DNA from 2 places in the Roseateles sp. GW835-FHT13E02 genome. Region 1 is predicted to be linked to the other one. Evidence: riboswitches for the same ligand, from Rfam matches in the RefSeq annotation. Region 1 holds a riboswitch; the other holds the start of a gene.
What was found. Region 1 has a riboswitch for cobalamin ahead of AC1Q6P_RS19880 (TonB-dependent receptor plug domain-containing protein). Riboswitches for the same ligand answer to the same signal wherever they lie in the genome.

Region 1 (3,393 bases):
CGCCATGGTCGCTTTTGCCTGCGTCAGATTTACAGCGAGGCGGGGCTGTAGCGCAGGCCGACGAAGACCGTGCGCGGTGCCTGGGCGTAGCCGCCTGCTGTCTGGTAGCTGCGGTTGAAGGCGTTGTCCAGATTCAGCTGCAGGCGCAGCTCGCGCGTCAGGCTGTACTGGGCGTCGAGGTTGAGCAAGGCATAGCCTGCGAGCGGCTTGCTGTTGGATACGTCGTCATAGCGCTGGCCTGAGCTCTGCACGACCGCCCCCAACTTCCAGTTCGCCACCGTGGTGTCTGCGCGCAGGCTGCCGTACACGCGCGCACGGCGGGCCAGCAGCTTGTCGTTGCTCATGTTCTTGGGGGCTTGCAGATCCAAAGTACTGGTGAGACGAATGCCGGCGATCTCGGTGCTGCCTTGCAGGTTCAGGCCTTGCAAACGGGCCGAGGCCACGTTTTGATAGCAGCCACGCGTGTTGATGCAGCTGCCGGGTGCGCCGAAGATGATCAGGTCGCGGATGCGGTTGCGGTAGGCCGTGAGCGAAAAGTCGCTGTGCTCGGTGTTGTACTTCAGGCCGAACTCAAGGTTACGGCCGCGCTCGGGGTCCAGCGGCTTGACGCCGGGCTTGCTCAGATTGGGGCCATATTCGCTAGCGCGCTGAAACAGGGTCGGTGCACGGAAGGCCGTGCCGACGGAGCTGACCAGGCGCAGGCCAGGTGCGAGCACATAGCCGGCCGCGACCGTGCCGGTGTTGACGCCGCCGAACTGGCTGTCATCGTCATGGCGGCCGTGCACTTGCAGGCTCAGCGCATCCTGGTTCCACAGCCAGCCCAGGGCCAGCCCATGCTGGCGGCGCTTGTCGATCTTGTTGTCGCTCAGCAGGTTCGGGTTCTCCAGGCGGTCCTCGCGGCGCTCCAGGATGAAGTTGAGTTGCTGGCCTTTGGCGATCTGGTAGCTGCCATTGAGGCTGATATTGCGCAGCTGGGTTTCGGTCAGGTAGGCCGAGGGTTGGGTCTCGTAGGTCTCGGTCGATTCGGCCAGGCTCAGCTGGGTCTGCAGCGCCGGCAGCCATTGCGCGCTCCAGCTCAGCTGGGCCACGCGGGTGTCCTGGATGCTGTGGTCGTCCTTGTCGGGGGCGCTCTTCGAGCCGTCGTACTGGGCGTCGGAATGGCTGCTCAGCGCCAGCGCCTCAAGCCGGTGGGCCGTGTTCAGCTGCAGGCCGATGCGGCCCTTGAGGTTGTGGTTCTTCCAGCCATCACGGTCGGCGATGTAGTAGAAGCTGGCGGGTGAATCGATGGTGCTGTTGAAACCGTCGCTGCGCTCGGCCGCCGCGCTGAGGGCGAAGTCCAGCAGGCCCGCGCTGCCGGTGAGGCCGGCGTCGAGCTTGCGGGTGCCCAGGTTGCCCAGGCCGGCACCCAGTTCGGCCTGCAGGCGCGGGCCGCCCTTGCGGGTGAAGATCTGCACCACGCCGCCGACAGCGTCCGAGCCATAGATGGCGCTGGCCGGGCCCTTGAGCACTTCCACGCGTTCAATCTGCGACAGCGGGATGCCTTGCCAGGCCGCGCCGCCGCTGGCTTGCGAATCGACCCGCACGCCGTCCACCAGAACCACCGTGTGGCGGGTGTCAGCGCCACGCAGGAAGAGCGATGTCGTGGTGCCGGGGCCGCCGTTGCGGACCATCTCCACGCAGCCGCTGTTGCGCAGCAGATCGGCCAAGCCGCCAAAGGCTTGGCGCTCGATGTCGGCCCGGGTCAGCACGGTCAGGTCGGTCAGGACCTCGCTCAAGCGAATGGGCGAGCGGGTGGCGGTGACCACCACCGAATCGAGCTTGTTGGGGCCAGGGCCTTGTGCCTGGGCTTGGCCCTGGATGGCCATGGCGAGCAGGGCCAAGGCGAAGGGCAAGGCTTGGGCGCGAACAGCAAAGGACGAAGGTGCAGCGGGCAGGAACGCGCGCGCCTGAGTGCGGGCCAAGGGCCGGACGGAAGAGGTCATGAGCAAAAGAAACAGCAAGCAGAACTGCCAGGCACCAGCTCACCCGCTGAGCGCCTGTGGAACGATGTGCTGCAGCACCCGCCCGTCGAGGGGCAGGGGACGCGGCGCACCACGTTGTTGGCCGGTATCCGGGCTGGTGAACCTCAGCAGCTGTGTCCTTCCCAAAACCCGAGGGTTTCAGTGGACTGAGGACAGCGCTTGAAGCGCGCTGGCGGCTGTCGCGATGAGGCGTGCGGCCAGGGCTTCGTTCACTTACCGTTGCGGGGACAGCTCAGGTTGGGCTTGCTTGCGAGCGTGGCAGCGCGCCTTCCTGATTCCCGTTTAACTGTGCAAGACGCAATGCCTGCACGAGCACCAACGGGCTGGATTCTAGCTTGCGGCCGAGGCGGCCCGGCCGGGCTGGGCGCCGATGGATGCGGGCGCGGGCGGCGCTTTTGCCTTCGTGTCTGCCGGTGTCAGGGGCTTCAAGGGTTTGGGCGCCTTGGGTGCTTTGGGCGGTTTGGGATGAGCGGCTTGCGCGGGTTGGGTCTGCGCAGGCGCCGAGGCAGGCAGGCCGCGGCCATGGATGGCCACCGAGCCGGGCGCCCGACGCAGCGCTTCCGATTCTTCTTTCAGGCGACGAGCTTCCATCTCGCGGGCGCGACGCGCATCGTCCCTGGCCAGGGCCTGGGCGGCGCGCCGGTCGGCGTCGCTCGGTTGGTCAAAGGCGATGGTCTTGGGCGCTTGCGCGCTGCCTTCGGGGCAGGGCGAGTCGCGCAGATCGCGGCCCTGTGGTCCGCAGCGGTAGACCTGGGCGCTGCGCGTCTCCGTTTGGGCTTGTGCGGCAGGGGGTAGACCCAGCAGGGGCACGGCCAGCACCGCAGCCCAGGCCGCGCCATTCAAAACCAGGACGGGGCGGGGCAGGGTGCGGTGGTGCATGGGCTCAGCTTTCGGTGGGGGCGGCTGGGGTGGTGGGCTGACCGGGGCTGCCTTCGGGCTTTGCGGCCAGGGCTGCCGGCTTGGGTGGTTTGGGCCGCGGCGGCTTGGCGTGGATCTTGGCCAGGGCCTTGTCCATCTGGCCCGCCAGCATCAGTTCGACGGTGGCCAGGGATTTGTCGATGCAATCCTGCACCGCCTCGCGCTCCGACAGGGGCGGCTTGCGCAGCACATAGGCGGCCACTTCACCCTTGTGGCCGGGGTGGCCGATGCCCAGGCGCAGGCGCCAGAAATTGGCCGAGCCGAGCTGGGCCTGCATGTCCTTCAAGCCGTTGTGGCCGCCGTTGCCGCCGCCTTGCTTGAATTTCATCTCACCGGGCAGGAGGTCCAGCTCGTCATGGACGGCCAGGATCTCCTCCGGCGCAATCTTGAAGAAGCGCGCCAGCGCCGCCACCGATTTGCCCGAGAGGTTCATGTACGTCATGGGCTGCAGCAG
Region 2 (3,393 bases), on a different contig from region 1:
ACCAGCACGCGCTGCGCGCCGAGCGCCGCGCGGCGCAGGCCACCATGCAGCATCACCGGCGCAAACTCGATGAAGCAGACCTCGATGCGCCAGCCCGGCTGACGCTGGCGCCATTGCTCGGCAAAGGCCTCGATCTCCTCGTTGGCGCCGGCCTCGCGCGAGCCGTGGCCCACCAGCAGGATGGTTTCGTTGGGAGTGTTTGACATGGCAACAGAGCCTCAGAGTTCGGGCTGGGCCGGCACGCTGGCGCGGCGGAAGCGGTGGGTGAAGCTGGGGTCGTAGAGCTTGGACTTGGCCAGCTCGGGCCAGTGGCGCGAGCCCAGGGTCGGGCTGGCGATGACCATGGACTGGCTGACGATGCCGGCCTCGCGGCAGCGCTGCTTCACATCGGCCAGGGTGGCGCGCAGGATCTGCTCTTCGCCCGGCCAGGAGGCCTTGTGCACCACCAGCATGGGCGCGTCCTCGGCCCAGCCGGCCGCACGCAGCTCGGCCGTGAGCTGGCCCAGCAGGGTGATGGACAGGAAGATGCACAAGGTGCAGCGGTGCGCGGCCAGGGCTGCCAGCTCCTCGCCCGCCGGCATGGGCGTGCGCCCGGCCACGCGGGTGAAGATCACCGTTTGCGTCAGCTCCGGCAGGGTGAAGGTCTCCACCGCCGCCGCGGCCGAGGCCATGGCCGAAGAGACACCCGGCACCACGCGCAGCGGCACGCCCGCCGCATCAAGCGGCTGCACCAGCTCCATCAGTGCGCCGTAGAGCGCCGGATCGCCGGTCTGCAGGCGCAGCACGGTGTCGTGGCGCGCGGCGCGCTCGATCAGCCAGGCCGACATCTGGTCCAGCGTCATGCCCTTGGAATCGGCAATCTCGCAGCCCGGCGGCGCCCAGCGCGTGGCTGCCTCGTCGACCAGGGAGCCGGCAAACAGGATGGCGCCGGCGCGCTCGATCAGGCCCCGGCCCTTGACCGTGATCAGGTCCGGGTCACCTGGGCCAGCGCCGACAAACCAGACCGTGCCGGGCTCGGCTCGCGCCTCGCTCATGCCCGACCCGGCTGCGGTGCAAAGCACTGGGCCGCCAGCGGCAGGCGGCGCAGCGGGCCATCGGCACGCAGCAGCCACAGCGTGCCCAGCGTCACCAGAGGCTCCAGCAGCACGACCGGCGCGTAGGCCACGGCAAAGCGAGCCCACTCGGCCAGGCTGGTCTCGCCCTGGCCCATGGCCAGCCAGAAACCCACCATGGCAATCACGCCGCCGTAGTAGGCGCTGTCCAGCTGCAGCAAGGTCTTGACCGTGACCGGCCGCTCGCCGTGGACGAGGCGTCGGGCCAGGCCGTGGTGCACCGCCATCAGCGGCAGCATCAGCGACAGCGAGTTGACCGCCAGATGCACCAGATCCTGCGGCTCGAACACCAGGCCTTGCAGCAGCAGGCCCAGGGGCAGGCCCAGAAGCGTGGGCACAAAGCCAAAGCTCAGGTAGAGCGGCATGGCGCCGAGGAAATGCAGCTCCGACGGGCCCGCCTTCATGTGAAAGGCCTGCATGAAGAGCGAGAAGAACAGCGCCGCCAGCAAGGTGCGCAGCAAGAGCGCCGGCTGCTTGAACAGCGGCGGCAGATGCGCCAGCACCAGCGGCGCGGCCACGGCGGCGGCCAGGGTCAGTTTGGCGGGGGCGATCAGCCCGGGTTCGATGTGCATGGTGGCAGCTCCGATGGGAGTGGAATGAAGGGGTGGTGGAACACAGCGCAGCCGAGAGCGGGTCGCGCAGGGACAGGCCACGCGCAGGCCTCGGCCGGAGCCGGGCGCATGCGTCAGCGGGAAAACAGTTCTCGGGGGCGGGGTGAGATGCGGGGTCAGCGGCGCGGCGCCTGGCGCAATCGGCCATGCAGCAGCCTCAGCCGGCCGCTGCGGCGCAAACGCGCAAACGAACCAGCACAAGGGCACAACGGCCCGACGAGCGAGAACCCGAAGCTCAGACCCGACCAGGGCCTAGGAGGGAGAGGAATCCATGGGTAGAGACACCGAAACAGCGCGATCGCCCGCTTCCCCGCAGGTTTTCGCCACATGGTGCGGCAGCCCAAAGGCTGCGGCGCACCGCTTCGTTGGCCGGTATCCGGGCTGGTGAAATCGAGTCCATCGCCTTCCCAGATGCAGACAACAACATCCAGTGGCTTGAGATGAACCCTGAGGCCGGCTTGGCGCAAGGCCAGGCCGCTTCGTTCACGCACCGTTGCGGGGGCAGCTCAGTCAGGCAAGGTCCGAAGGGACGGCTTGCATCTACTGATTCCCGTTTAACTGCAGGACTTTTGGGAGTCCCACGAGCACCAACAGGGCACCATCCTAGCGCAAAACCCCCGGGGCCAACAAGCGCTGTGCGAACTGCGGGTTAGGCAGGAGCCGCCGCAACAAGGCCCGCAGCGCAGCGCCCTTGCCGCCGCAGGGGCCGAGCCCCGGCCCTAGAATGCAAGTATGAACTCCTCGACCTTTTGGTTTCGATCATTGCCAGCCGCCCTGGTTCTGCTGAGCGGCCTGCTTTGCGCCTCGGCCCAGGCGGCCGATCCGGCACCGGCCAAGCCCGCCCCGGCGCCTGAAGCCCCTGCGGCCGCAGCTGCCGATGGCGTAGCCGATGCGCGCGTGACCGTCACCGTGATCGAGGATGACAGCACCCGCATCGAAGAGACCCGGGTGCGCGGCCAGACCCAGAAGGTCACGGTCCAGTCCAAGAACAGCAAGCTACCGAGCTACGAAATCATCATGGGCGATGGCAGCCGCGACCTGTCGGCCGGCCCGGGCTCCACGCGCGGCGCCGCCGGCAAGCGCGTTTGGAACGTTTTCAACTTCTGAGCGCGAGGCCCGGCCGCCTGAGCCTCACCCCTCAAGCCGCCGCCGCGCCCGCCTCGATTCCCACGCTGTAGCAAGCGATCAAGCAGTGCTGACATGGCCGTATTTACCGAAGTGACACTCGAGCAGGCGCAAGCCCTGATCAACCGTCTGGACCTGGGCCAGGTGCTGGAGCTGCGCGGCATTGGCGCCGGCATCGAGAACACCAACTACTTCCTGACCACCGAGCGCGGCGAGTTCGTGCTGACCCTGTTCGAGCGACTGAGCTTCGAGCAGCTGCCCTTCTACCTGCAGTTCATGAAGCACCTGGCCGCGCGCGGCCTGGCCGTGCCCGACCCGCAGGCCGACGCGCGGGGCGAGATCCTGTTCGAGATCCAGGGCAAGCCGGCCGCCCTGGTCAACAAGCTGCGCGGCGGCCACCAGCTGGCGCCCGATCTCTTCCACTGCGAGCAGGTCGGCGCCGCCCTGGCCCGCATGCATCTGGCCGGCCAGGATTTCCCCCTGCACCAACCCAATCTGCGCGGCCTGGCCTGGTGGACCGACACCGTGCCCGTGCTGCTGCCCCA

Region 2: linked by a shared signal. The riboswitch ahead of AC1Q6P_RS15170 (energy-coupling factor ABC transporter permease) and the one ahead of AC1Q6P_RS19880 (TonB-dependent receptor plug domain-containing protein) in region 1 are both predicted to bind cobalamin.

What each region holds. Positions count from the first base shown of each region.
Region 1 is NZ_JBXAGJ010000023.1:31,349-34,741, forward strand. Features, by position in the region: gene cobU (bifunctional adenosylcobinamide kinase/adenosylcobinamide-phosphate guanylyltransferase) at 1-6, opposite strand, end outside; gene AC1Q6P_RS19880 (TonB-dependent receptor plug domain-containing protein) at 30-1,982, opposite strand; cobalamin riboswitch at 2,085-2,356, opposite strand; gene AC1Q6P_RS19885 (hypothetical protein) at 2,352-2,900, opposite strand; gene pth (aminoacyl-tRNA hydrolase) at 2,905-3,393, opposite strand, start outside.
Region 2 is NZ_JBXAGJ010000014.1:136,637-140,029, reverse strand. Features, by position in the region: gene AC1Q6P_RS15180 (sirohydrochlorin chelatase) at 1-206, opposite strand, end outside; gene cobM (precorrin-4 C(11)-methyltransferase) at 219-1,034, opposite strand; gene AC1Q6P_RS15170 (energy-coupling factor ABC transporter permease) at 1,031-1,684, opposite strand; cobalamin riboswitch at 2,074-2,330, opposite strand; gene AC1Q6P_RS15165 (hypothetical protein) at 2,456-2,830, shown strand; gene AC1Q6P_RS15160 (homoserine kinase) at 2,924-3,393, shown strand, end outside.